DNA from 2 places in the Pseudomonas sp. P1_C12 genome. Region 2 is predicted to be linked to the other one. Evidence: riboswitches for the same ligand, from Rfam matches in the RefSeq annotation. Region 2 holds a riboswitch; the other holds the start of a gene.

Region 1 (14,277 bases), on a different contig from region 2:
CACCGTGCGGGTTTCCGCGATGCCATCGTGATCCTTGTCCCGCAGCAACGTGATGCGGTTCGGGCTGGGCACGGTAGAGCCGGCACGCCCCATGACTTTCTTCATGACCCAGCCGCGAATGCCATTGCCGTCTTCGGGTTTGGGTGGTGCGGCGGTTTCCGCCACCAGCACATCGCCATTGGGCAGCACATAAAGCCAGCGCGGGTGATCCAGGTCTTCGGCAAAAGCGGCCACTTGAGTGCCCGTGGCGGCGACGGGTTTTGCACCCGGCGGCCAACCGATGGCCGGGGCGATGTTCATGGTCGGGATCAGGGTTTTGTTCGGTTCCGGCAATTGTGGCGATGGACCGGTGCCGTCGGAGACTTGCAGGCGGGAGGTCTCGCCACAAGCGGCGAGCCCTCCGCAGAGTGCGATAACGAGAACGAGCGGGGGCTTGCGCATGCTGGTGTTCCCTATGAATGCCTTGTTCTAATCATAGAGATGCGTTGTCGTCCGATGGTTCAACCCTTAGCCACGTGCTTCCTTGAACAGCACCGCAATGCCGGGGTGATAGTTGCCGGCTTCGTTGCGCAACTTGCGATAGGCGTAAGGGAAGTACCAGGCAACGGCGCAGGTGTGTTCCTTTTGCAGGTCGTCGACCATGTCCTGGAGTTCTTCCGGCGTTGCGCCTTGCTGGGCTTTTTGCGGGGCAACGAACAGGCAGCCGACTTTCAGGTCGCTGGCGTGGCTCAGTCGCTTTGCATCGCTGGTGATGTCGAGCAGGGCCTGGGTCAGGTTGAGGCTGTTGACCCGTGGCCAGCGCTGGCTGGTCTGGATGTACGCGCGGGTTTCGGGCGAGGCGAGGAACAGGTCGGCACGGCTGTTGCGTTCGCCTTCTTCGGTCTGTTTGCGGGTGGGCGTCTGTTGCAGCGTGACCATCTCGGCCATCCAGGCGGCGGCGGACAGCAGCCCGAGGTTGGCCTTTTCGTCGTGCCAGTACGGTGTGTCGCCATCACCGCGGACGGCGTTATAGCGGTCGATGCATTCGAACCAGCGCTCGAGCACCGGGCGCAGGAATTCCAGCTTTGGATTGCTGATGATCATGCCTTGCATGGGTTCACCCTTGTTATTGTGTTGTGGGGTTGTGGCTCTTTGATATCACTGCTTTGGGCGTGGCACAAGATTGACGTCAGTTTATTGATTGATGGCAGATATTCGGTCGATCGCCTCCCGGCTTTAATTGACGCTCCACCCCCAACCCTCTAACCTTCGCGGCTTGTTTCAGGTGCTCTGTGGCTTGGGTCGACAGAGTGAAACAGGGAAGCCGGTGAGTGAGTCCTTCTGTTGGTCGAAGGCCCGCAATTCCGGCGCTGCCCCCGCAACGGTAAATGAGTGAAAACTGTGTGTGATGCCACTGTGTCGATTCGATGCGGGAAGGCGCACAGTCTGGCCTCGCGCCACTCATGAGCCCGGAGACCGGCCTGATTCATCCAGCGGCATCACGGTGGGCGATGCCAGGCTTTTTGCCTTCTATTCTTGTGCCTGCCCGCCGTTATTCCTGCCTCAACGGAGAGCTCCCCCATGACTGATACCCCCGATCGTGACGAACGCCACCTGGCGCGCATGCAGCGCAAAAAAGCCGTGATCGACGAGCGCATCGCCAATTCCCCGAACGAATGCGGCCTGCTGCTGGTGTTGACCGGCAACGGCAAGGGCAAGAGCAGTTCGGCCTTCGGCATGCTTGCCCGCGCCATGGGGCACGGCATGCAGTGCGGCGTGGTGCAGTTCATCAAGGGCCGCAACAGCACCGGCGAAGAGCTGTTCTTCCGGCGCTTTCCCGAGCAGGTGCGCTTTCATGTGATGGGCGAAGGCTTTACCTGGGAAACCCAGGATCGTCAGCGCGACATCGCCGCCGCCGAAGCCGCCTGGGCGGTGTCGCAGCAACTGCTGCGCAATCCGTCCATCGGTCTGGTGGTGCTGGATGAGCTGAACATTGCCCTCAAGCACGGCTACCTCGATCTCGATCAGGTGCTCAGCGACTTGCAGGCCCGACCACCGATGCAACACGTGGTAGTCACCGGGCGTGCCGCCAAGCCGGAAATGATCGAGATGGCCGACACCGTCACCGAAATGGGCATGATCAAGCACGCCTTCCAGGCCGGGATCAAAGCGCAGAAAGGCGTCGAATTGTGAGTCAGCCTCGACTCTGTCCGGCGGTACTGATTGCCGCGCCGGCTTCCGGCCAGGGCAAGACCACCGTCACCGCGGCGCTGGCCCGATTGCATCGCAATCAGGGGCGCAAGGTCCGCGTGTTCAAGTGCGGCCCCGACTTTCTCGATCCGATGATCCTCGAGCGCGCCAGCGGTGCGCCGGTGTATCAGCTGGACATGTGGATGGTTGGTGAGCAAGAAAGTCGCCGGCTGCTGTGGGAAGCCGCTGCTGAAGCCGACCTGATCCTGATCGAAGGCGTCATGGGGCTGTTCGACGGTACGCCGTCGAGCGCCGATCTGGCGCGGCATTTCGGTGTGCCGGTGCTGGGTGTGATCGATGGCACGGCCATGGCCCAGACCTTTGGCGCCCTGGCCCTGGGGCTGGCGCGTTATCAGCCGGACTTGCCGTTCGCCGGGGTGCTGGCCAATCGTGTCGGTACGCTGCGCCACGCGCAACTGCTCGAAGGCAGCCTGACTGAAGGTTTGCGCTGGTACGGCGCGCTGTCCCGGGAAACCGGGATCGAATTGCCGAGCCGGCACCTGGGGCTGGTGCAGGCCAGTGAGCTGAACGATCTCGACCTGCGCCTCGATGCGGCCGCCGATGCACTGGCCAGTAGTTGCGAGGTTGCGCTGCCGCCGGCGGTCGAGTTCGCCGCCCCTGATGTCATTGCAGCCGAACCGCTGCTGGCCGGTGTACGCATTGCCGTCGCCCGCGATGAAGCCTTTGCGTTCACCTACGGCGCGAGCCTGGATCTGCTGCGGGCGATGGGCGCCGAGTTGTCGTTCTTCTCGCCGATCCGCGACCGTGCGTTGCCGGAGTCGGACAGCCTGTATCTGCCCGGTGGTTACCCGGAACTGCACCATGTTGGGTTGGCGCAAAACACCGCGATGCTCGACGCGATCCGTGCCCACCACCGGGCAGGCAAACCGTTGCTCGCCGAGTGTGGCGGCATGCTGTATCTGCTCGATTCCCTGACCGATGTCGAGGGCACTCGCGCCGAACTGGTTGGCTTGCTGGCCGGTGATGCGGTCATGCAAAAGCGTCTGGCCGCGCTGGCGTTGCAAGCGGTGGAACTGCCGGAAGGTTCGCTGCGCGGGCACACCTATCACCATTCGCTGACCACCACTGAACTGGCGCCGATTGCCCGTGGCTTGAGCCCTAACGGCGGACGCGGAGCGGAGGCGGTCTACCGTGAAGGGCGGATGACCGCCTCTTATGTGCACTTTTATTTTCCGTCGAACCCCTCGGCGATTGCCGCATTGTTTGCGCCTGACCTTGAAGCCGCTTTCGCTGCGATGCGGCGATCCGACAAGCCAGCTCCTACAATGGATCAGCTAGCCCCTGTAGGAGCTGCCTTGCCAGCGAAACGGCCATGACGGACGACGCATTTTCCGAAGCCGAACGCGCAGCGGTCTATCGCGCCATCGCCGAACGGCGCGACATGCGCCACTTCAGCGGCGGCACCGTCGAGCCCGAATTGCTGCTGCGCCTGCTCGAGGCCGCACATCAGGCACCGAGTGTCGGCCTGATGCAGCCCTGGCGCTTCATCCGCATCAGCGATCGTGCCTTGCGCGGACAAATCCAGGCCTTGGTGGAAGAAGAACGCGTCCGCACCGCCGAAGCCCTCGGCGAGCGCAGCGACGAGTTCATGAAGCTCAAGGTGGAAGGCATCAACGATTGCGCCGAGGTACTGGTCGCCGCACTGATGGACGACCGCGAGCAGCATATCTTCGGCCGCCGCACCTTGCCGGAAATGGACATGGCCTCGCTGTCCTGTGCGATCCAGAACCTGTGGCTGGCATCCCGCGCCGAAGGGCTGGGCATGGGCTGGGTGTCGCTGTTCGAACCACAGGCACTGGCGGACCTGTTGAGGCTGCCACCGGGAGCCAAACCGCTGGCGGTGCTGTGCCTTGGGCCGGTGAAGGAGTTCTATCCGGCACCGATGCTGGTGCTAGAAGGCTGGGCGCAGGCGCGTCCGCTACATGAATTGCTGTATGAAAACTATTGGGGAGTGAGTCAATGAGTGTGGCGTTGTTGAGTGTCGCTGCGGTTGCGCTGGATGCGCTGCTGGGCGAACCCAAACGCTGGCATCCGCTGGTGGCGTTCGGCCGTTTTGCCGACCGCATCGAGCAACGCTTCAATGGCGGCGGTCGCGGCTGGCGCAGTCATGGCGTCACCGCGTGGGTGATCGCCGTGTTGCCGCTGACGCTGTTGGTCACGGCATTGTCCTGGGCGCCTTATGTCGGCTGGATCATCGAGATTCTCGCGCTCTATTGCGCCCTCGGCATGCGCAGCCTCGGTGAGCACGTCACGCCTGTGGCCAAGGCATTGCGCGGCGATGATCTTGATGAAGCGCGCAAACGTGTGAGTTATCTGGTCAGCCGTAAAACCAGTGATCTGGATAAAACCGAAGTCGCCCGTGCCGCTACCGAGTCGGTACTGGAAAACGGCAGCGACGCAGTGTTCGCGGCGTTGTTCTGGTTTGCCGTGGCGGGTGCGCCGGGCGTGGTGCTCTATCGCCTGAGCAATACGCTGGATGCGATGTGGGGTTATCGCAATGAGCGCTTCGAACGGTTCGGCTGGGCGGCGGCGAAGGTCGACGACGTGCTCAATTACATTCCTGCGCGCCTGGTGGCACTGACTTACGCGCTGCTGGGCAAAACCCGGCTGGCGTTGAAATGCTGGCGCACCCAGGGCCCGACCTGGGACAGCCCGAACGCCGGCCCGGTGATGGCGGCAGGGGCGGGCGCCCTTGGCGTCGAGTTGGGCGGGGCGGCGATTTATCATGGCGAACTGCATCAGCGTCCGCAGTTGGGCGAAGGCGTGCCGGCGGATGCCGACTCCATTGACCGGGGCTGGCAATTGGTCCAGCGCGGGGTATGGTTATGGCTGCTGATTCTCTGCCTGGGGGCCGAATTTTATGCTTGAACACGGGGGGCGATTGCGCAAGGCGGCGCTCGAATACGGCATAGATGAAGCCGACTGGCTGGATCTGTCCACGGGCCTTGCGCCCTGGCCGTTTCCTGTGCCGGATATTCCGCTGCGGGCCTGGGCCCGTTTGCCGGAAGCGGACGATGGTCTGGAGCAAGCCGCCTGTGATTACTACGGCACCTTGCAGGCTTTGCCGGTGGCCGGCTCGCAAATGGCAATCCAGCTGCTGCCGCGATTGCGTCGGGCGGGCAAGGTCGGCGTGCTGTCGCCGTGTTATGCCGAGCACGCTGAAGCGTGGCGTCGTAACGGCTACATCGTGCGTGAAGTGCTGGTGCACGAAGTCGACTTCTTTATCGACAGTTTCGATGTGCTGGTGGTGGTCAATCCGAATAACCCCACAGGCTTGAGCCTGACGCCCAGTCGCCTCCTCGACTGGCACGCGCGGCTGGCCCAGCGCGGTGGCTGGCTGGTGGTGGACGAAGCGTTCATGGATAACACGCCGCATCTGAGCCTGGCTCCGTATGCCCATCAAGTCGGGTTGATCGTCCTGCGCTCCTTCGGGAAGTTTTTCGGCCTGGCCGGAGTGCGCCTGGGGTTTGTGCTGGCCGAGCGCAAGTTGCTCAAGTTGCTGGCTGAACAAGTGGGGCCGTGGGCCGTGAGCGGGGCAACCCGGGTAGTGGGTCAGGCCTGCCTGCGCGATACCGAAGGGCAGACGCGGCAACGGGTGCGCGCGGATGAGGCCAGCGAGCGCCTTGCGTCGTTGCTGGAACAACAGGGGTTCCAGCCTCAGGGCGGTTGTGCGCTGTTCCAGTGGCTGATCACCGAGCGCGCCGAAGAGCTGCATGAGTTCATGGCCCGGCGCGGCATTCTCCTGCGATTGTTCACGCACAACAGCAGCCTGCGATTCGGCTTGCCCGGTGACGAAATCGCCTGGGTACGACTGGCGCGGGCGTTCGACGATTTCGCCAAGGAAAACCAATGACCACGCTGATGGTGCAGGGCACTACATCGGACGCCGGTAAAAGCACGCTGGTAACCGCGCTGTGCCGTTGGGTCACACGTCAGGGCATAAGGGTGGTGCCGTTCAAGCCGCAGAACATGGCACTCAACAGTGCGGTGACCGCCGACGGTGGCGAGATCGGCCGCGCCCAGGCGGTACAGGCCCAGGCCGCGCACCTTGAACCGCACACCGACATGAACCCGGTGTTGCTCAAGCCCAACAGTGACACCGGTGCCCAGGTGATTATCCATGGCCGCGCTGTCACGACCATGAATGCCGTCGCCTATCACGACTACAAAACCATCGCCATGCAAGCGGTGCTGGCCTCCCACGAGCGCTTGAGCGCGGCGTATCCGCTGGTGATGGTCGAGGGCGCGGGCTCGCCGGCGGAAATCAATCTGCGGGCCGGCGACATCGCCAACATGGGTTTCGCCGAAGCGGTGGATTGCCCGGTGCTGCTGATCGCCGATATCAATCGCGGCGGGGTTTTCGCCCACCTGGTAGGCACCCTCGAACTGCTGTCGCCGAGCGAACAGGCGCGGGTCAAAGGCTTCGTGATCAATCGTTTTCGTGGCGACATCGCGTTGCTGCAACCCGGTCTCGACTGGCTCGAAGAGCGCACCGGCAAACCGGTGATCGGCGTGCTGCCGTACGTGATGGACCTGCACCTGGAGGCCGAGGACGGCATCGATCAACGCCAGACCGACAAAGCCGAGCAGGTGCTGAAGGTGGTGGTGCCGGTGCTGCCGCGCATCAGCAATCACACCGATTTCGATCCGCTGCGCCTGCATCCGCAAGTGGACCTGCAATTCATTGGCCCCGGCCAGGCGATTCCGCCTGCCGACCTGATCATTCTTCCTGGCTCGAAAAGTGTGCGCAGCGACCTCGCGTACCTGCGGGCCAACGGCTGGGACACCGCCATCGCCCGGCATCTGCGTTACGGCGGGAAACTGCTGGGAATTTGTGGCGGCCTGCAAATGCTCGGTGAGCAAGTGCATGACCCGCTGGGTCTCGAAGGTGCGCCGGGTTCCAGTGCCGGTTTGGGGCTGCTGGCGTTCCAGACTCTGCTCGAACAAGAGAAGCAGTTGCGCAATGTGCGTGGTCGCCTGGCGCTGGAAGATGCGCCCGTTGCGGGTTATGAAATTCATGCTGGCGTGACCACCGGACCGGCCCTGGAACATGCCGCCGTGCATCTGGATGACGGCCGCTGTGATGGTGCGCAAAGTGCTGACGGGCAGATTTTCGGCACCTACCTGCACGGGCTGTTCGAATCGCCGGCGGCGTGCAGTGCGCTGCTGCGCTGGGCGGGTTTGCAGGAGGTGCAGGACGTGGATTACCACGGCTTGCGCGAACGTGATATCGAGCGGCTGGCGGATCTGGTGGAGAAGCATTTGGATACCGGGCTGTTGCGGAAACTCTGTGGGGTATGAGGTGACTGTCATGGCCCCTTCGCGGGCAAGTCGGACCGCCGCATCGCCGCTCCTACAGGGTTATGAGGTGTACCCAATATTTATGATCGACGCAGGTCAACTGTAGGAGCGGGCTTGCCCGCGAAGGGGCCAGTCGCCTCACCGAAGATTTCAAGGAAACAACCATGCTCCAACTGATCCTCGGCGGTGCCCGCTCCGGCAAGAGTCGTCTGGCTGAAAAACTCGCCATCGACAGCGCTCTGGCCGTCACATACATCGCCACCAGCCAGCCACTCGATGGAGAAATGAGCGAGCGGGTGGCCCATCATCGCGCCCGTCGTCCTGCCGAATGGGCATTGATCGAAGAGCCGGTGGAGCTGGCCCGGGTGCTGCGCGAATCCGCCCGCGCCGACCGCTGCCTGCTGGTGGATTGCCTGACCCTGTGGCTGACCAACCTGCTGATGCTCGACGATGCCGAGCGCTTGCAAGCCGAGCGTGATGCCTTGCTGGACTGCCTGGCGTTGTTGCCGGGTGAAATCATTTTTGTCAGCAACGAGACCGGAATGGGTGTCGTGCCGCTGGGCGAATTGACTCGCCGCTATGTCGATGCAGCCGGTTGGCTGCATCAAGCTCTGGCTGAGCGTTGTCAGCGTGTCGTCCTGACCGTCGCCGGCCTGCCTCTGACTCTGAAAGGAACTGCGTTATGACTCAATCCTGGTGGCTGAACCCGTGCAAGCCGGTCGATACCCAAGCGGTCGAACAGGCCCAGGCGCGGCAACAGCAACTGACCAAACCGGCCGGCTCCCTCGGCCAGCTGGAAGCGGTGGCGGTGCAACTGGCGGGATTGCAGGGGCGGGTCAAGCCGAGTCTGGAGCAGGTGTGGATTGCGATTTTTGCCGGCGACCATGGTGTGGTCGCTGAGGGGGTGTCGGCGTTTCCCCAGGAAGTGACCGGGCAGATGCTGCTCAACTTCGTCAGCGGTGGTGCGGCGATCAGTGTACTGGCGCGGCAGTTGGGCGCTTCCCTTGAGGTGGTGGACCTCGGCACGGTGACGCCGTCGCTGAACCTGCCGGGCGTGCGGCACCTGAATGTCGGCCCAGGCACGGCGAATTTTGTCCAGGGGCCGGCCATGACCCAGGCCCAGGGGAAACTCGCCTTGCAGGCCGGTCGTGACAGCGTGCAGCGGGCAATGTCCACCGGTGCGCAGTTGTTTATCGGTGGCGAAATGGGCATCGGCAACACCACCGCCGCCAGCGCCCTGGCGTGTGCGCTGCTCGATTGCCCGGTGGGCCATTTGACCGGGCCAGGCACCGGGCTCAACGCAGAAGGTGTCAGCCACAAAGCCCAAGTGATCGAACGCGCCTTGGCATTGCATGGTGCGCAGCGTGGCGATGCCTTGCAGACCCTGTTCAACCTCGGCGGTTTTGAGATCGCCGCGCTGGTCGGTGCCTATCTCGCCTGTGCCCAGGAGGGTGTCGCGGTGCTGGTGGACGGCTTTATTTGCAGTGTCGCGGCGCTGGTTGCGGTGCGCTTGAATCCTGATTGCCGTCAGTGGCTGTTGTTCGGTCATCGCGGCGCCGAGCCGGGGCATCGTCATGTGCTGGAAGCCCTGAAGGCGCAACCCTTGCTCGATCTCGGCCTGCGTCTGGGTGAAGGCAGTGGCGCGGCATTGGCTGTGCCGCTGCTGCGCCTGGCGTGCGACCTGCACGGGCAGATGGCGACCTTCGCCGAAGCCGCCGTGGCAGATCGTCCGGCATGACCTTGCGCGTGGATCTGTTGCGGCACGGTGAAACCGAACTCGGCGGCGGCCTGCGCGGCAGTATCGATGATGCATTGACCGATACGGGCTGGGCGCAGATGCGCGCCGCGGTGGTCGGGCAAGGGCCATGGGATCGGCTGGTCAGTTCACCCTTGCAACGTTGTGCGCGGTTTGCCGAGGAACTCGGTGCGCAATCGGGTGTGCCGGTGCACCTGGATAAAGACCTGCAAGAGTTGCATTTCGGCGCCTGGGAAGGGCAGAGCGCGGCGGCGTTGATGGAAACCGACGCGCAGGCGCTGGGTTTGTTCTGGGCCGATCCATATTCGTTCACGCCGCCTCAGGGTGAACCGGTAGCAGATTTTTCGGCGCGGGTGCTGGCAGCGCTGGAGCGTTTGCACGCGACCTGTGCCGGTGAGCGCATTTTACTGATCAGCCACGGTGGAGTGATGCGCCTGTTGCTGGCAAAAGCCCGGGGGCTGCCGCGAGAGCAACTGCTCAACGTTGAGGTCGGGCATGGCGCACTGTTTTCGCTGACGCTGGAGTCCGTCGGCGTGTTGAAGGAAGTGCTCTGACCATGCTGCCATTCTGGATAGCCCTGCAATTTCTCAGCAGCCTGCCGATTCGCCTGCCCGGCATGCCTGAGCCCCGGGATCTGGGGCGGTCGCTGCTGTTTTATCCGCTGGTGGGATTACTGTTTGGCGCGATTTTGTGGGTATTCAACTGGCTGCTGCTGGGCACGCCGACGTTGCTGCACGCGGCGCTGTTGCTGAGCGTTTGGGTGCTGCTCAGTGGAGGGTTGCATCTGGATGGCCTGGCGGACAGCGCCGATGCCTGGCTCGGCGGTTTTGGCGACCGTGAGCGTACGCTGACCATCATGAAAGACCCGCGCAGCGGGCCGATCGCGGTGGTGACGTTGGTGCTGGTGTTGTTGCTCAAGTTCACCGCGCTGCTGGCGTTGATCGAGCAATCGCATTCGCTGGCATTGATCATCGTGCCGTTGATAGGGCGCAGCGCCTTGCTCGGCCTGTTCCTGACCACACCGTATGTGCGCGCCGGTGGCTTGGGTCAGGCGCTGGCCGATCATCTACCGCGTTCGACGGGCAAGCAGGTATTGGCGGTCAGCGCACTGGCTTGTGTGCTGATTGCCGGCGTCAGTGGTGTGCTGGCGCTGGTGCTGGCAGCGCTGGGGTTTGTCTGGTTGCGCCAGGTGATGCTGCGGCGCCTGGGCGGCACGACGGGTGACACGGCGGGTGCGATGCTGGAGTTGCTGGAAGTTGCAGTGCTGGTAGGCTTGGCGCTGTTCTGACTGTTACTCCGGTTCTGTAACTTGATTTAACCGACTCGCGGGTATATACACGCACCATGCTCGATTCCCAATGTTTATGCATCAACCTGCGTCGCGCCGCCCGTGGCGTCAGCAGGCATTATGACGGCGCTCTCGACGGCTTCGGGATCAACGTTGCGCAGTATTCTTTGCTGTGCAACCTGCAACGCCTGGATCAGCCGAGCATCTCAACCCTGGCCGAGGCCATGGGGCTGGATCGCAGCACCTTGGGGCGCAACTTGCGGGTGCTGGAGGGTGATGGCCTGGTGACGCTGGTCGAGGGCGAGGACATGCGCAACCGCATCGTCCTGCTGACCGAGGCCGGGGCAGAGCGCCTCAAGGCCGCCTTGCCGGCCTGGGAGGGCGCGCAGCAGCGTTTGATCGATCGCCTGGGGGCCGAGAAGCGCGAAATCTTACTGAAGCTGCTGGATGAACTGGCATGATGCCGGTTTTTTCGATTATAAGCGGGTATATACCCGCTACCGGAGAACAACAATGACATCGATGTGGCGTACATGCGGCTGGGTTCTGTTGGGGAGTGCGCTGATCCTTGCGTTGTCTCTGGGCGTTCGACATGGCTTTGGGCTGTTTCTGGCTCCGATGAGCGCCGAGTTCGGCTGGGGTCGGGAAGTCTTTGCCTTCGCCATCGCCCTGCAGAACCTGATCTGGGGCCTTGCCCAGCCATTCACCGGCGCGCTGGCCGACCGCTTCGGCGCAGCGAAAGTGGTGCTGATCGGTGGCGTCCTGTACGCAGCGGGTCTGATGTGCATGGGGCTCTCCGACTCGGCGGTGACCCTGTCGCTGAGTGCCGGCCTGCTGATCGGCATCGGACTGTCCGGTACGTCGTTCTCGGTGATTCTGGGTGTAGTCGGCCGCGCGGTGCCACCGGAAAAACGCAGCATGGGCATGGGGATCGCCAGTGCTGCCGGTTCGTTCGGCCAGTTCGCGATGTTGCCCGGCACCCTCGGTTTGATCGGATGGCTTGGCTGGTCCGCGGCGCTGCTGGTGCTGGGCTTGCTGGTGGCGCTGATCGTGCCGCTGGTGAGCATGCTCAAGGACAAGCCGCTGCCTGTCCTGGGGCACGAACAAACCCTTGGCGAAGCGCTGCGCGAAGCCTGCTCCCACTCCGGATTCTGGCTGCTGGCGTTCGGCTTTTTTGTGTGCGGATTCCAGGTGGTGTTCATCGGTGTGCACTTGCCGGCCTATCTGGTGGATCAACATCTTCCGGCGACGGTCGGCACCACGGTGCTGGCGCTGATCGGCCTGTTCAACATATTCGGCACCTATACCGCTGGATGGCTCGGCGGGCGCATGTCCAAGCCGCGGTTGCTCACCGGTTTGTACTTGCTGCGGGCGGTGGTCATTGCGTTGTTCCTGTGGGTGCCGGTGACAACCACCACGGCCTACCTATTCGGCATGGCCATGGGCTTTTTGTGGCTGTCGACGGTGCCGTTGACCAACGGCACGGTGGCGACCTTGTTTGGTGTGCGAAACCTGTCCATGCTCGGCGGGATTGTTTTCCTGTTTCACCAGCTCGGTTCGTTCCTGGGCGGCTGGTTGGGTGGCGTGGTGTACGACCGTACCGGCAGCTATGACTTGATCTGGCAGGTCGCGATTCTCTTGAGCCTGTTGGCCGCCGCCCTGAACTGGCCGGTGCGTGAACGGCCGGTGGCGCGCCTGCAAACACAAATGAGTGCGATATGAACAGTCTCTGGCCTCGTATCACGATTTGCGCTGTCTGCGCCTTGCTGCTTGCCCTGACATGGTGGGGCTGGCATCAGGGCGGGCTGGCGCTTTTGCAGTTGGGCATGGGGACTTGCTAGCGGGATGGCGGGGCGAGTAACGTCGAATCCTGACGAATTCTCAAGGGTGTCCCGACATGCTGATGCGCTGCCTGGCAGTTCCCGCGTTACTGGTCGCGTTTACCGGGTTGGCTCACGCGGCAGGTTGCCCGGATCTTTTGCAAGGCTCGTTGCCCAAGTTGCGTGCCAAGGAATCCATCGATTTGTGCCAGCGCTTCGCCGGTAAACCGTTGGTGGTGGTCAATACCGCAAGCTTCTGTGGCTTTGCTCCGCAGTTCAAAGGCCTTGAGGCGCTGAACCAGCGCTTCAAGGGGCAAGGGCTGGAGGTGATTGGCGTTCCGTCCAATGACTTCAAACAGGAGTCCAGGGACGGTGCCGAAACCGCCAAGGTCTGCTACGTCAACTATGGCGTGACCTTCACCATGACCGAACCGCAAAAGGTTCGTGGCGACGATGCGACGCACTTGTTCCAAGTCCTCGCCCGTCAAACCAGCGCGCCGAAGTGGAATTTCTACAAGTATGTGGTGGATCGCCAGGGCAAGGTGATCGCCAGTTTCTCCAGCCTGACCAGGCCGGATGATCCCGAGTTCATCGCCGCGGTGGAAAAAGCCCTGGCTTCACCGCCGCTCGTTTCGACCCCCTGACCTGCAGGAGCGAGCTTGCTCGCGAAAACCTCAAGGCGTCTCGTACATCCTGAAAGCACGCGTCATCGTTCGCGTCCATCGCGAGCATTCGAGCGTCGACCGGCTGCTCCTGCAAATGAAAAGCCCCGCCTCCGTGAGGAGAGCGGGGCTTTTTTGATTCCGATGGCGAGCGGTTCAGGCTCGCCGGGAATCATCAGAAGCGGTAGGTCGCACCGACACCGAAACCGTTGGCGCTGTTTTCGTACTTGGCGCTGTAACTGTCTACCAGGTTGGAGCGATCCATCTTGACAGCTTCTTCCTTCAGGTAGGAGTAGGCGACGTCGATGGTCAGATCATCGGTGACGTTGTAGCCGGCGCCAAGGCTGAAGATTGTGCGGTCACCTGTAGGAATACGTGGGGATCGGTCGGTATTGTTGGTAGGCGACTGGTCAAAGCTCAGGCCGGTGCGCAATACCCACTGCTTATTCAGCTGGTAGGAGGTACCGATGGCGTAGGCCCAGGTATCGTGCCAGTTCTGCTCTTCCGTAATGGTGCCGAACAGGGCCGGGGACAATGCACCGCCTTGTGCCGCGGTTACGCCGTCGTTGTTGACGGTGATGTCTTTCAAACGGCTCCAGCGAGTCCAGGTGGAACCTGCATAAAGGGTCCACGCATCCGTCAGCTGTTGTGTCACGGAGAAGTCGACAGATTCAGGTGTTTCGATTTTCAGCGAAGCATCGTATCGATTGCTTTTCAGGAGGGCGGAAGGTGAATTTGCGCCTGCGCTGATATCGGTATGACCTTCAATCTTGTATTTCACTTTCGAGTGATAGGTCAGGCCGACACGAGTGGTGTCAGTTGCTTGTACCAGGACCCCGAAGTTGTAGCCAAGAGCGACATCATCCCCTTTGATTTTGACGTGGGTATCGCCAAAAAGAGGTACATCCGACTCCAGAGTGCCGCCAATGCGGTTGATGGTCGGGCCGAAACCAATCGATACTTTGTCGTTAAAGGCGTAGCTGACGGTAGGCTGGAAGGTGACAACCTTGACTTCGCTCTTGCTGCCGAAACCGGCACCCTGGAAGCCATTTTCATAGTCGGTAATCAGACCAAAAGGTGCGTAGACACCGAGGCCGAATGCCCAGTGATCATCAATCGGCTTGACGTAATAGCCCATCGGAACGGCTGTGAATGGCACCATGTCGCCTTTGTTGGTACCCGGGTGGGCGCCTTGGGCGT
Region 2 (14,277 bases):
CCTGACCAGAGCACCGGCACGCAGCGGCGCTCCAGTTCGCAGAACGTGCAACTGGCCATGTGGGACCACGCATTGGGCGATGAACCCAGCCGCGCCGGCAGCACGCTGTCGGTCTATGGCCGCGTGCTGCTTGGCGGCGTGGGCCGTTCGAGCTATGCCGAATCCCTCGGCACCGGCGTCGGCCTGCGCTACAAGCCCTGGGGCACCGCCAACATCAACTTCTATGGCGAGCTCTACAAACAAAGCCAGTTCGATGACCAGGACAACCATGGCCTGAGCCTCGGCCAGATGCTGGTACCCGAAAAGCTGTCCGATCAGGTGGACGATCATCGTGACGATGGACACACCACCACTGACTACCTGTTGCGCGCCACGGCGTCGTTCCTTGATCAGGGTCGATTCCGCAACGATTGGCGAGTCGATGAAAGCGACTGGGAGGAGCGCTTCCTCTACCTTGACGCGGCGTGGTGGACCAAGGCCGGCGACCATCAATGGCTGTCGCGCTTCCAGCAAGGGCACACCTGGAAGCTGCCGTTCAACGGCGCGCAAACGATCATGCCGTACGGTTTCCTCGAGTTCGCCAGCCAGGACCCGAGCAACGACTGGCGCCAGGATCTGCGCACCGGTCTGGGCCTGCGTTGGCAATGGTGGTTCAACGATGACATTTACAACGCCTATCGCGCACACCTGACTGTACGCACCGAGTATCAACAAGCGTTGGGCGGCAATCTGTATGACGGCGGCAACGGCGTGCTACTGGGCGTGGAGTTGAATTTCTGATGAGGCAACTTCTTTTGGCGTTGTGCCTGTTGCTGGGCAGCGCGGCGACCCATGCCGACGAGCGTATTTTCTACCAGCCGCTCAATGCCGATGCCAACCTGAGCCAGGCGCAATGGCAGCGGATCTGGCAGGACACCGCTCGCCAAGGCGTGCATACGGTGATTGTGCAGTGGACGGCCTACGGCGATTCGGACTTCGGCGGCGCCAACGGCTGGCTTGCGGGCAGCCTGAAACTGGCCCGGGCCCAAGGCCTGAAACTGGTGCTGGGGCTGCGCATGGACCCGGCCTATTACCAACGCATCGATGAGCTGGACAGCGCCGGGCTGGCAACGTACTGGCAAACGCAACTGGGGCAGTCACTGGCCCAGCAGCAGAAGCTGCGCGAGGAGTGGAAACTGCCGGTCAGCGGTTGGTATTTGCCCCTGGAACTGGATGACCTGCACTTTCTGCCACTGGATCGCCGGCAAAGGTTGCAACGCCAGCTCAAGGACTTTGCCGGCAAGCTCGACGCGCCACTGCACATCAGCGTATTCAGCGTCGGCAAACTCGCACCGCAAGTGAATGGCCAATGGCTGGGCGACGTGGCGAGCGCCGGTATTCAGGTGTGGTGGCAGGACGGCGCCGGCACTGGACGTTTGCCACCATTGGTTCGCAACGGCTACGCCAATGCACTGCCCTGCTCCATCGGCATCGTCAGGGAAGCCTTTCGGCAAGTCAGCGCTGCCGGGCAACCCTTCCGTGCCGAACCGATGCCCCTGCAAACTTCATCGCCGGGTTGCCACCCGACGTCAGTGTTCTCCCTACGCTACCGACCGTGGGGTAAGGTGATTCTCGATAACCAGCACAACACCAAGGTCGGCGACGTACAAAACCATTGAAGATGAAGTGCTGAAAAATCGGCGCAGGCTGAACCCACTCAACACCCGGTGACCATCAGCATCGGCCTGCCCCGGTTGCTCGATGGTGACACGCTGGACCAGGCGCTGGTCAAGGTCGATACCTGACCTAATGCTTGAATGACGTCATCACCCGTTCGGCATTTTCATCGCAGGACATGCCTTCGGGCTTGTCCTGAATGGTGTCGATCCACCCCTGCAACTGCGCCTTGCTATGGGCCAGGTGCCGTTGCATCTCTTCGATCTGCTCGATCTTGCGATGCAGGCCCGCCATCAACTCATCGTGCTTGAACGCGCCGGTCACATTATCCGGCAGCAACTGCTTGAGTTCTTCCAGGCTGAAACCGGCCTGTTGTGCGCACTGGATGAGTTGCAGGGTTTGTAGCGCCTGTTGCGAGTAATGCCGATAACCGTTGGAAGAACGCTCGACCTGGCGGATCAAGCCCTGAGATTCGTAAAAGCGGATGCGCGAGGCGGTCAACCCGCTCAACTGCGCCAATTCACCAATCTTCATAGGGGCCTCATTTATTCGCTTGACATTAAAGTTAACTTTAAGCTTAGCCTCTGCTCATCACTTCGAGGAGTCAAGCATGTCGCCCTTCCAGATCTTGAATTTGCCCAACGGCCAGACCATCGGCAATCGCATTGCCAAAGCCGCGATGGAAGAGAACCTCGCGAACACCGATCAGGTGCCCGACCAGGCGCTGTTGCGCCTCTATCAGGCCTGGGCCGGGGGCGAAGCCGGCTTGTTGCTGACCGGCAATGTGATGATCGACCGCCGCGCCATGACCGGCCCCGGCGGTGTAGCGCTGGAGGACGAGCACCACCTGGAACGCTTCCGCCAGTGGGCCAGCGTCGGTCGGGCCGGCGGTGCGCATTTCTGGGTGCAGCTCAATCATCCTGGTCGCCAGACCATGGCCAACCTCGGCCAGCAAGCCTTGGCGCCATCGGCGGTTGCGCTGGATCTCGGCCAGTTTTCGAAGATGTTCGCCGAGCCCAAACCCATGAGCGAGGACGATATCCAGGAAGTGATCCGACGCTTCGCCACCAGCGCCGCACTGGCGGAGAAAGCCGGTTTTACCGGTGTGCAGATCCACGCCGCCCACGGCTACCTGATCAGCCAGTTCCTTTCGCCGCTCACCAATCGGCGCACCGATCAATGGGGCGGTTCGCTGGAAAATCGTGCGCGCCTGCTGTTGTCCGTCGTCGCGGCGGTTCGCCACGCGGTGTCGCCGCAATTTTGTGTGTCGGTAAAGCTCAACTCAGCGGATTTCCAGCGCGGTGGTTTCGATGCCGATGATGCACGGCAGGTGATCCTGTGGCTCAACGAACAACCGATCGACCTGCTGGAACTCTCCGGTGGCAGTTACGAAGCACCGGCCATGCAAGGCGAAGCGCGCGACGGCCGGACCCTGGCACGGGAGGCGTACTTTCTGGAAATGGCCGGTGAACTGGCCAGCGTGGCGCGGATGCCGGTGATGGTGACGGGCGGGATCCGGCGTTTGGAAATTGTCGAACAGGTCCTCGACAGCGGCATCGCCATGGCTGGCATCGGCACCGCGCTGGCCGTGGAGCCGCACTTGGTCAAGCATTGGCGCGAAGGCCAGAACAGCCATCCGCAACTGCCGCCGATCCGCTGGAAGCGCAAGCCGCTGGCGGCGCTGGCGAGCATGGCGGTGGTCAAATTCCAGCTGCATCGCTTGAGTCGTGGGCGCACCACCCGACCCAAGATTTCGGCGTTGTTGGCGTTGATTATTGATCAGTTATACATCGCCAAACGCACGCGTCAGTATCGCCGGGCCATGAACGCGGACTGATGGATCGCTATTGGCCGGTAAACCGCAGTCGCGACAACATCCGTAGATCCCCCGCGCGGTAATAGTGATCAGTCCAGCTGTTATCCGTCGCCAACGGCTGGACCTGCTTGAGCGCAAGTTTTTTCGCGAAATAACGAAAGCGGTAATGCTCGTAGAACCGTAGCAATTCCAGGCCATAACGGTCTGCCAGATCGGTGTCGCCGCGAATGATCAGATAGTTTTCGTCATTGCCGTTGCTGGCTGCGGCGCTGAGGTTGTGGCTACCGCTTATGATCGTCGGCGCATCACTGGTGAAGTCAGTGACGATGGCTTTGGTGTGCACCAGGATATTGCCCTTCTGACCCTCCCTGCTTTCCTTGAGCCAGCCTTCCAGCCCTTTGTCGAGCAGGGCAACGGTGGTGAATTCAGCGGTGCGGTCGGCGTGAAACCCGGTGATTTCGCTGGCGGTGTTTTGCAGGCCATAGCGCAGGATGTCGTCATGGGGCAAGCCGAGCAAGGCGTTGAGGATGGCGTCGGGCAAGGCGAACGCAGTGACGAACAGCACGTCCTTTTTCGCGGCATTGATGATCGAGACGAACTCATCCAGGTCACCCCCGCCCGAGCGCGGCGAGAACCCGGCGAAAAGTGCCTGCGTCGGATCCATCGGGTTGTGCTGCGTGATCCATTGCCGCGTGGCGCCGACATCTGCCGGCGTGCTCCAGACCTGCTCGAAGGTTTGCAGATAACGGGTACTGAGCCGCGTATCGTCCAGCACATGCACCACGTTGGCCTGACGGTAAACGCCGTTGGGGGTGAAGTTGGTACTGCCGCAGAGTACCGCTTCGGGCTGATACTGCCCCGCTGCGTCGAGCCGACTCAAGACCATGAACTTGTTGTGAAAGATATTGTGGGTGACCCGCCCGCGTTTGTTCGCCTGGGGGATATTTTTCAGGCTGACCTCGTTCAAGACGGTAGTGTCTTCGCCCGGTTGCGCGTGATAAAGGACGCGAACTTTCACGCCGCGTTCCAGCGCAGCCTCCACTGCGTCGACTATCACCTGTAACTGGTACTCATAGATGGCGATATCCAGCGCCCACTGGCCATCGACAGCACGCGCGATAAACCCCAACAAGCGCCCGAGCAAACCGTTCTCCAACCATCTACGCGGGGCATCGGGCCAGGCTTCGATGGGCAGCTTGTTCTTTTTGCCAATGAGTGCATCGAGGTCGGGAAACTTGCGCTCGAACGCCTGACTGGCGGCTACTGCGCGGTTGAAACTGACACTTTGGTTGCCGGGATGGCCATCGTCGGAGGTGACCGTTACCTCCAGGCACTCACCCAGTTGTGGCGCATTGTGGCTGCCGTAGACCAGGTAGACCCGATAATGGATCGTCATCCCCGGATTGACCGCGTAATCGGCCCAGCGGAATTTCTGTAACGGTGCGATATCACTGGGCGTGGCGTGCAACTGGGGGAAGGTATGGTCCTTGTCCGGGAACGTCAGGCTATTGAACAGAAACATCCAGGGTTTGCTGCCCTGCTGTTTTTCAATGGCAAAACCCAACAGGCCAATGCGACGGGATTCGGCCAGGTCCATGGCCAACAGCACGCCATTGGTGCCGGCGTAAGCCTTGACGCGAAAATCGCCCTGTTCATTGACGGCCAGGATACGCATGGTTCACTCCTGTGATGGATTTGCCCAGTGAGCATAGATCGTCGATGAATTTTTACCCTGACGACCCGAAACCGGATTGATGCCGTCGCGAGCAAGTCGGATCGCCGCACCGCCGCTCCCACACTGGATCTTTGCCAGATCTGATGTGGGAGCAACTTTGCTCGCGAAGAGGCCAGCACAGACAGCGCAATGTTCAGCCTGGAAGCAGATCGTCCATATGTCGATAATCCGATTGCAGCTGCGCAGCCAATACTTTGCTGCGCCCAAGACGAATCGGCCCGCGTTCGATGTCGATCACCAGCCCTGGACATTCGATTGCCGGCAGCATGGACCAGTCCTTCAGCCGCCCATCGGTCACCAATAAAAGTCTTTGCTGTTCCGCCGGAAAGCGTTTTTGCCGCGCGGTCAGCCAGTGCCTCGCCTCACCCAGCGCCGCCAGCAACGGCGTTCCGCCGCCTGCGCCGAGCCCATCAAGCCAATGGCGCAAACCGTTGGAAGCCTTCAACCCTTGCACCTGCCACTTGGGCACCGAGCCGCTGGCGGTCAGCAACGCCAGGCGCGCACGTTGGCGGTAGGCATCATCGAACAGCTGCGCCAGCAAGCCTTTGGCATCACTCAACGCCTGATGACGGCGGGTCGAAGCCGACGCATCGACAATCACCAGCCACAGTTCATGGGGCGAACGGGTGCGCAGTTGATACAACAGATCAGCACGCTGACGGGGCCGACCATTAAGCAAGGTGCCGGGCCAGTTGACCGAACCGCTACGTGCTGCATGACGCTTGCCTTGTTTGCCGTGGTCCAGCCGCCCGGCCCGGGGTCTGGCATTCGCCCCCGCGTCACAGCGAGGGCGAATGCCTAGGGCTTTTTTGGCCAGCTCGGCACTTCACGTCGTGCGCCGACCGCCAGTGCCTGGGCCGGCAATTCGCCCCATTGGCCCTGCCCTTCGCTTGGGTTGGCGTGCTGCGGCGCCGATTGTTGCGTCGCCTGGGATGGCTGAGGCGCCGGAGCTGAATGCTCGCGACGACGATGGCGCAAGGCGAACTCGGCGACTGCGTCGATATCTTCCTCGGCGATGGCGTTCGCCCCGCGCCAGGCGGCATGAGCCCGTGCGGCACGCAGCCAGACCAGATCGGCGCGCAATCCATCGACCCCGGCAGCAAAGCAACGCTCGGTAATCTGTGCCAGCGCCTGGTCGTCGAGGGGAATGCTAGCCAGTGCATTGCGTGCGTTCTGGCAACGCTCGCGCAGAGACGCCTGCGCCGATTCCCATTCGGCGCAGAAACCTTGCGGATCACTGTCGAAATCCAGGCGACGACGGATGATCTGCCCGCGCTCGGTCGGTGCAGTGTGACCACCGAGGGCGACATTCAAGCCGAAACGGTCAAGCAATTGCGGACGCAGTTCACCCTCTTCCGGGTTCATGGTGCCAATCAGCACGAACTTCGCCGAGTGCCGATGGGAAATGCCGTCACGCTCCACCAGATTGGTGCCGCTGGCGGCCACATCGAGCAGCAGATCAACGAGGTGATCGGGCAACAGATTGACCTCGTCGACATAGAGCACGCCACCGTCAGCCTTGGCCAGTACGCCGGGGGAAAACTGTGCGCGCCCCTCGCCCAGCGCCGCATCGAGATCGAGGGTGCCGACCAGGCGTTCCTCGGTGGCGCCCAATGGCAAGGTGACGAACTGACCGCTGGCCAGCAGGTCCGCCAGACCCCGGGCCAGGGTCGACTTGGCCATGCCCCGCGGGCCTTCGATCAGCACACCGCCGATTTTCGGGTCGATGGCGGTCAGGTACAGGGCCAGCTTCAAATCGTCAGCGCCGACCACGGCGGAGAGGGGAAAGTGCGGGGTGTCGATCATCGTTTTATCTCGGTCATGGTCGGTTCACGGACGCCTCAATCCCTGTAGGAGCGAGCTTGCTCGCGAAGTGGCAATTACATTCAACATCATCGTTGGCTGACAAATTGCCTTCGCGGGCAAGCCCGCTCCTACAGGATTTGCGGTGATTAGCCGTCTTCTTCTATATCCAGCAACAAGTTTTCCAGCGCCTCGCGGTACTCGCCGGGCTCCTTCCACATCCCCCGTTGTTGCGCCTCGAGCATGCGTTCGGTCATGTCGCGCAAGGCATGGGGATTGTGTTCACGAACAAAATCCCGGGTGTCCGGATCGAGCAAATAGGCATCGGCCAGCAACGCGTACTGGTGATCGTCGATCAACTGCGTGGTGGCATCGAAGGCGAACAGGTTGTCGACTGTCGCGGCCATTTCGAACGCACCTTTGTAGCCGTGACGCTTAACGCCTTCGAGCCACTTCGGATTGGCCGCCCGGGAACGGATCACCCGGTTCAGCTCTTCCTTCAAGGTGCGAATCTTCGGCAGGTCCGGCTGGCTGTGGTCGCCATGATAGCTGGCCGCGGCCTCGCCCTTCAGGCTTTCCACCGCCGCGAGCATGCCGCCCTGGAACTGGTAGTAATCGTTGGAGTCGAGCAAGTCGTGCTCGCGGTTATCCTGGTTTTGCAGCACCGCCTGTACCTGGCTCAAGCGCTGGCTGAACTGTTCGCGGGCGGCGGTGCCCTCGTCGGAACCGCCGTAAGCGTAGCCGCCCCAGTTGAGGTAAACCTCGGCCAGGTCCTCGCGGGTTTGCCACAGACGACCGTCGATGGCGCCCTGCACACCCGCGCCGTAGGCACCGGGTTTGGCCCCGAAAATCCGCCAGCCGGCCTGACGTCGCGCAGCGTCTTCATCGAGCCCCGATTGCAGCAAGGCTACACGCTCGGCGCGTACCTTGGCCGCCAACGGATTGAGGTCGTCCGGCTCATCGAGGTCGGCGACCGCTTGCACCGCCGCGTCGAACAAGCGAATCAGATTGGCAAAGGCATCACGGAAGAAACCGGACACACGCAAGGTCACGTCCACCCTCGGACGATCGAGCAAACTCAGCGGCAGAATCTCGAAATCATCGACCCGCTGGCTGCCGGTCGCCCAGACTGGACGCACGCCCATCAGCGCCATGGCCTGGGCGATGTCATCGCCGCCGGTGCGCATGGTCGCGGTGCCCCACACCGACAGACCGAGCTGGCGCAAATGATCGCCGTGGTCTTGCAGGTGGCGCTCGAGAATCAGGTTGGCCGACTGGAACCCGATGCGCCACGCCGTGGTGGTCGGCAGGTTGCGCACGTCCACCGAATAGAAGTTGCGCCCGGTGGGCAGTACGTCCAGGCGACCACGACTCGGCGCGCCGCTGGGGCCGGCCGGGACGAAGCGACCGCTCAGGGCATCGAGCAAGCCGCGCATTTCTGCGGGGCCGCAGGCGTCCAGACGCGGGGCAATGACGTCACGCAAACCATCGATAATGGCTTGTACCTCAATCCAGTCCGCCTCCTGTAGGAGCGACGGTGCGGCGTTCCGACCTGCTCGCGATGGTGTGTCAGTTGACATCAATGTGGCTGACACACCATCGCGAGCAGGCTCGCTCCTACAGGGGTCTTGTATGGTATTCAGGGTTTGTGAGATCAGTTGTGTAGCGAACAGCTCAAGACGTTCACGGGTATCGCCTGTGGTACGCCAGAGTTCGTCGCCGAGCACTTGCAGTTGTTCAGGTCGCGGCCCAGTCCACGGCTCGGCCAAGGCGCAATCGAGCGGATCGAACCCTAGTCCGAAGGCCTTGGCCAGTGCCCGCAGCAGACTCGACTGCGCACCGCGGCCATCGCCCCGTGGAATGCGCAACAACGCCAGCAAGGTATCGATACGCAAACGCCCGGTGGGCGATTCGCCGAACACATGCAGGCCATCGCGGATCTGCGACTCTTTCAAGTCGCACAGATAAGTGTCGAGTCGCGGCAACCAGATCGCTGCATCGGCATCGCTGTCGAGCTGCTCGTCCAGCTGCAGTTCACGGTCGATGTGGGTGTCGCGCACCAGTTGCAGGATGTCGCGCTGCAACTCGCGGGCGCGGCGCGGATCGAGCAACTGCGCTTCGTAATACTCGTCGGCCAACAGTTCGAGGTTACGCAGTGGGCCGTAGGTTTCGGCGCGGGTCAGCGGTGGCATCAAGTGATCGATGATCACTGCCTGGGTGCGCCGCTTGGCCTGGGCGCCCTCGCCCGGGTCATTGACGATGAACGGATAGATGTTCGGCAGCGGCCCGAGCAGTGCATCCGGCCAGCAATTTTCCGAGAGCCCCACGCCTTTGCCTGGCAGCCATTCGAGGTTGCCGTGCTTGCCGACGTGGATCACGCCGTGGGCGCCGTAGGTGTTGCGCAGCCAGAAGTAAAACGCCAGGTAACCGTGGGGCGGGACCAGGTCCGGGTCGTGATACACCGCGCTCGGGTCGACCTGATAACCCCGCGCCGGTTGAATGCCGACGAAGGTCAGGCCCAAGCGCAGGCCGGCGATCATCATCCGTCCGCTGCGGCACATGGGGTCGTTTTCCGGTGCGCCCCAACGTTCGAGCACAGCTGCGCGGTTGGCTTCGGGCAGCGCGTTGAACATCGCCAGATAATCATCCATGCCCAGGCTTTGCTGGCACGGACGCAGGTCGAGGGTCTCGAGATCGTTGCTGACGCCACCCAGCAACTGCTGGATCAGCACGGTGCCGCTGTCCGGTAACTCAGCCGGCAACGGATAACCTTCGGCATGCAGCGCCCGCAGAATGTTCAGCGCCGCCGCCGGGGTGTCGAGGCCGACGCCATTGCCGATGCGGCCGTCGCGGGTCGGATAATTGGCGAGAATCAAGGCAATGCGTTTATCCGCATTGGGCACCCGCGCCAGATCGACCCAGCGCCGCGCCAGTTCGGCAACGAAGTCCATGCGTGCAGGTTGTGGCCGGTAGCAGACCACATCCGACTGACTGCGCTCACTGCGCCACGCCAGGTCCTTGAAGCTGATCGGGCGGCTGATGATGCGCCCGTCCAGTTCCGGCAAGGCAATGTGCATCGCCAGGTCGCGAGGACCAAGCCCCTGTTCGCTGGCGCGCCAACCGGGTTCGTTGTCCTGGGCGCAAATCGCCTGGATCACCGGAATATCGCGGCGAAACGGGCGCAGATGCGGTGCTTCGGGACTGGACTGGGCAAAACCGGTGGTGTTCAGGATCACCGAGACGCCGGCCTCGTCCAGCCAGTCCTCGACCATGGAAAGGCAAGCTGGCTCTTTAAGACTGGCCAGCGCAATCGGCAATGGATTCAACCCCGCCGCCTGTAAACGCTGGCAAAAAACATCAATGAAAGCGGTGTTCGCCGCCTGCAAATGCGAGCGGTAAAACAGCACTGCCGCCACCGGTTGATCGGCGTGCCAGTCGGCTTGCCAGTCGCTCAGTGCGGCAGAATGTTGGTGCGGATGGTAAATCGCCGTGCGCGGCAGGGTTTGCGGCTCGCCCCAGGTGTAATCACGCGCCAGCCAGCGGTTGGCCAGACAGCGGAAGAAATCCAGGGCGTTACCCATGCCACCCTGACGCAGAAACTGCCAGAGCCGGTCGCGATCCTCGGCACCGACGGTGCTCAGGTCACTGAGCTCCGGGTCCGGACGATCATCGCCCGGCACCAGAATCACCTGCACGCCGCGCTGCGACAGTTCGACCAGGCGCTCGATGCCGTAACGCCAATAGGCGATGCCGCCGTGCAGTGAAATCAGGATCACCCTGGCGTGACGCAGCACTTCATCGACGTACAAATCGACCGAGGCATGGTTCTGCACCAGCATCGGGTTGGCCAGGCGCACGCTCGGATAATCGTCGGGCAATTGCTGCGCCGCTTCGGCGAGCAGCGCCAGGCTGGAATCGCCGCTGCACAGGACCACCAGCTCGGCAGGGGTTTGTCCAAGGTCGGCAATGTTGTCATCCGACACGAAACCGCCGGGTTGGGTCCTGAGCAGGTGCATGGCTTACACGCTGAGCGCGGCGCGCAATTGCGCTTCGAGCACGGTGGCGTCCAGTTCCTGGCCGATCAGCACCAGGCGGGTTACGCGTGCTTCTTCGGCGCCCCACTGACGATCGAAGTGCTTGTCGAAACGCGTGCCCACGCCCTGGATCAGCAGGCGCATCGGCTTGTTCGGGATCGCGGCAAAACCCTTGACCCGCAGGATGCCGTGCTGGACCACCAATTGGGTCAGCGCATCCAGCAGCAAGCTTTCGTCGGCTTGCGGCAGTTCGATGGAGATCGAATCGAAGGCGTCGTGATCGTGGTCGTCATGATCATCGTCACCATCGTGATGATGGTCGTGGTGGCTGTGACGACTGTCGATGTGTTCTTCGGAGCCGGCACCCAGGCCGATCAGCACGTCCAGTGGCAGGCGACCGCTGCTGGCTTCAATGATTTTCACCGCTGGCGGCAATTCCTCGGCGACTTCCAGGCGCACGCGGGCCAGGTCCGCCGGGTTGATCAGGTCGGCTTTGTTGAGAATCACCAGGTCGGCGCTGGCCAGTTGGTCGGCGAACAGTTCGTGCAGCGGCGATTCGTGGTCCAGGTTCGGGTCGAGTTTGCGCTGGGCGTCGACCTGATCCGGGAAGGCGGCGAAGGTGCCGGCGGCCACGGCCGGGCTGTCGACCACGGTGATTACCGCATCCACCGTGCAGGCGCTGCGGATTTCCGGCCACTGGAAGGCTTGCACCAGCGGCTTGGGCAGGGCCAGGCCCGAGGTTTCGATGAGGATATGGTCGAGATCGCCGCGACGGGCCACCAGTTCGCGCATCACCGGGAAGAATTCTTCCTGGACGGTGCAGCACAGGCAGCCGTTGGCCAGCTCATAGACACGGCCGTTGGCTTCTTCTTCGGTGCAACCGATGGAGCATTGCTTGAGGATTTCGCCATCAATACCCAACTCACCGAATTCGTTGACGATCACCGCGATGCGGCGACCCTGGGCGTTGTCGAGCATGTGCCGCAGCAGCGTGGTTTTACCCGAGCCGAGAAAGCCGGTGACGATGGTGACGGGGAGTTTGGCCAGTGTTTTCATCGGATGCCCTATGGCTAAGGTGGCGGGCATACGGGACGACGACCGGCAACGCGGGCGCGCGTGCCTGAAGAGTTCGCCACCGGATCACCCCGCCCGGTTGAAAGTGAGAATCTGTGACGAGGCAGGTCTCCTGGCTGACGGTGTGCCGGCCTTGAGCCTGGCATTCGCTGCGCCTTCCCGCCGGCCTCATGGATTGAGTCAGCAGTGGCGTGGCAACGAACATCACCGTTCACAGTTGCGGGGGCAGCCGCGGCATCGACCGCGTTCCCTTCTTAGCTTCGACAAACGCCGAAGAACCTCGAAAGCGCAAGGCTACGCATGGTGGGAAGACCGGTCAATCACTGTAGGAGCTGCCGAAGGCTTCGATCCTTTGATTTTGCTTTTAAAAACAAGATCAAAAGATCGTCCGAACGCGGCCCGAGCCTTCGGCAGCTCCTACAAAGAGCCGGGCATCATTCAGCTTCAAGTGAGAACCCTTGCCAATTGACGCCCAACCCCCGCCCATGCTCTCCTACGCACCTTGTTACGGGTGCCCTTCACAGGGTGAAACGGGAAACCGGTGAATCATGTGCTTTACTCTAAAGCCATGTCAGTCCGGTGCTGCCCCCGCAACGGTAAGCGAGCGAAGCGTCAGATCCACTGTGCCAATACGGCATGGGAAGGTGATGCTTTCAGGTTCAGGCCCAAGCCTTTGCCCCTCGTGAGCCCGGAGACCGGCCCGCAACACAAAGTGACCAGTACGGTCACTGAACCAACAAACCCGCGGTGGGCGGGCGCTGTTTGAAACCTTGCGCGCCTGGTCGTGCGGTTTTTTGCATGCGCTCTTAATCCCCGCTGACAGACCAGAGGGAAACGCCATGTCGATCATCAGCAGCGCCGAACACACATCCGCGAGCACCACCTCAACCCTGACCCAACGTCTGACCGTCGCCGTCTGCGCGTCGATCCTGGGCGCGTGCCTTGTGTATTTCGCCGGTTTCTCGCACATCGAAGCGGTGCACAACGCCGCCCACGATACCCGTCACAGCTCCGCGTTCCCGTGCCATTGAGAGCTGTCGTCATGATCAAGCGTATTGCGCAAACCGCAGGTTTCACCGGGTTGCTGGCCGCCCTGTTGCTAACCCTGCTGCAAAGCTTCTGGGTCGCTCCGCTGATTTTGCAGGCCGAGACCTACGAAAAATCCGAGCCGGCCGCTGTTGAAATGCATGAACACGCCGACGGTGCGATGGCTGCCCACACTCACGATGCGCAAGCCTGGGAGCCGGAAGACGGCTGGCAGCGCGTGCTGTCGACCACCGGCGGCAACTTGGTGGTAGCGGTCGGTTTCGCCCTGATGCTCGCCGGCCTGTACACCTTGCGTGCGCCGACCAAAACCTCCCAGGGCCTGCTCTGGGGCCTGGCCGGTTATGCGACGTTCGTGCTCGCGCCGACGCTCGGCCTGCCACCTGAATTGCCCGGCACTGCCGCCGCCGATCTGGCACAACGGCAACTGTGGTGGATTGGCACCGCTGCTTCCACTGCCGTCGGTATCGCCCTGATCGTATTCAGCCGTCACTGGCTGATGAAAGTCCTCGGCGCAGCGATTCTCGCCGTCCCCCATGTGATTGGCGCGCCGCAACCGGAAGTGCATTCGATGCTCGCTCCGGAGGCACTGGAAGCCCAGTTCAAAATCGCTTCGCAACTGACCAACGTGGCGTTCTGGCTGGCCCTGGGCCTGATCAGCGCCTGGTTGTTCCGTCGCAAAAGCGATGGTCAATACCACGCATGACGGATATCAGCACAGCGCCGACCCTGGTGGTCGGCCTGGGCTGCCAGCGCGGCTGCCCCGTCAGCACGTTGCTGGCGCTGCTCGATCAGGCACTGGAGGCGCACCAGATTGCTCGTCATGAAATCAAGGCCCTGGCCAGCATCGACTCGAAGCGCGACGAACCTGCGTTAATCGAACTGGCTCAGCAGCTTGGCCTGGAATTGATGTATTTCAGCAGTGAACAACTGGCCGCTTATGAACCGCAACTCAGTCATCAATCGCAAATAGCGTTTGAACGCACCGGTTGCTACGGCGTAGCGGAAAGCGCCGCCCTGGCCCTGGCGGAACAACTGGCCCAGGCCCCGGCAAAACTGCTGATTCCACGACAAAAATACGCCCAGGCAACCCTGGCATTGGCCGGCGCGGCATA

The links. A riboswitch is a leader RNA that binds a small molecule or an ion and turns the genes downstream of it on or off. The one in region 2 is predicted to bind cobalamin.
Region 1: linked by a shared signal. The riboswitch ahead of cobO (cob(I)yrinic acid a,c-diamide adenosyltransferase) and the one ahead of cobW (cobalamin biosynthesis protein CobW) in region 2 are both predicted to bind cobalamin.

The regions. Positions count from the first base shown of each region.
Region 1 is NZ_JBFUAE010000002.1:231,313-245,589, reverse strand. It holds gene AC1D19_RS04085 (PQQ-dependent sugar dehydrogenase) at 1-441, opposite strand, end outside; gene AC1D19_RS04080 (hypothetical protein) at 508-1,092, opposite strand; cobalamin riboswitch at 1,246-1,478, shown strand; gene cobO (cob(I)yrinic acid a,c-diamide adenosyltransferase) at 1,561-2,172, shown strand; gene AC1D19_RS04070 (cobyrinate a,c-diamide synthase) at 2,169-3,566, shown strand; gene bluB (5,6-dimethylbenzimidazole synthase) at 3,563-4,213, shown strand; gene cbiB (adenosylcobinamide-phosphate synthase CbiB) at 4,210-5,118, shown strand; gene cobD (threonine-phosphate decarboxylase CobD) at 5,111-6,103, shown strand; gene AC1D19_RS04050 (cobyric acid synthase) at 6,100-7,551, shown strand; gene cobU (bifunctional adenosylcobinamide kinase/adenosylcobinamide-phosphate guanylyltransferase) at 7,716-8,237, shown strand; gene cobT (nicotinate-nucleotide--dimethylbenzimidazole phosphoribosyltransferase) at 8,234-9,289, shown strand; gene cobC (alpha-ribazole phosphatase family protein) at 9,286-9,861, shown strand; gene AC1D19_RS04030 (adenosylcobinamide-GDP ribazoletransferase) at 9,864-10,595, shown strand; gene AC1D19_RS04025 (MarR family winged helix-turn-helix transcriptional regulator) at 10,652-11,056, shown strand; gene AC1D19_RS04020 (MFS transporter) at 11,109-12,317, shown strand; gene AC1D19_RS04015 (glutathione peroxidase) at 12,493-13,059, shown strand; gene AC1D19_RS04010 (OmpP1/FadL family transporter) at 13,253-14,277, opposite strand, start outside.
Region 2 is NZ_JBFUAE010000010.1:106,223-120,499, reverse strand. It holds gene AC1D19_RS18430 (NfrA family protein) at 1-780, shown strand, start outside; gene AC1D19_RS18425 (DUF4434 family protein) at 780-1,658, shown strand; gene AC1D19_RS18420 (MerR family transcriptional regulator) at 1,786-2,190, opposite strand; gene AC1D19_RS18415 (NADH:flavin oxidoreductase/NADH oxidase family protein) at 2,267-3,493, shown strand; gene AC1D19_RS18410 (phospholipase D-like domain-containing protein) at 3,501-5,147, opposite strand; gene AC1D19_RS18405 (vWA domain-containing protein) at 5,341-5,886, opposite strand; gene AC1D19_RS18400 (magnesium chelatase ATPase subunit I) at 6,006-7,013, opposite strand; gene cobN (cobaltochelatase subunit CobN) at 7,160-11,026, opposite strand; gene cobW (cobalamin biosynthesis protein CobW) at 11,030-12,100, opposite strand; cobalamin riboswitch at 12,204-12,416, opposite strand; cobalamin riboswitch at 12,611-12,836, shown strand; gene AC1D19_RS18385 (CbtB domain-containing protein) at 12,958-13,149, shown strand; gene AC1D19_RS18380 (CbtA family protein) at 13,161-13,868, shown strand; gene AC1D19_RS18375 (cobalamin biosynthesis protein) at 13,865-14,277, shown strand, end outside.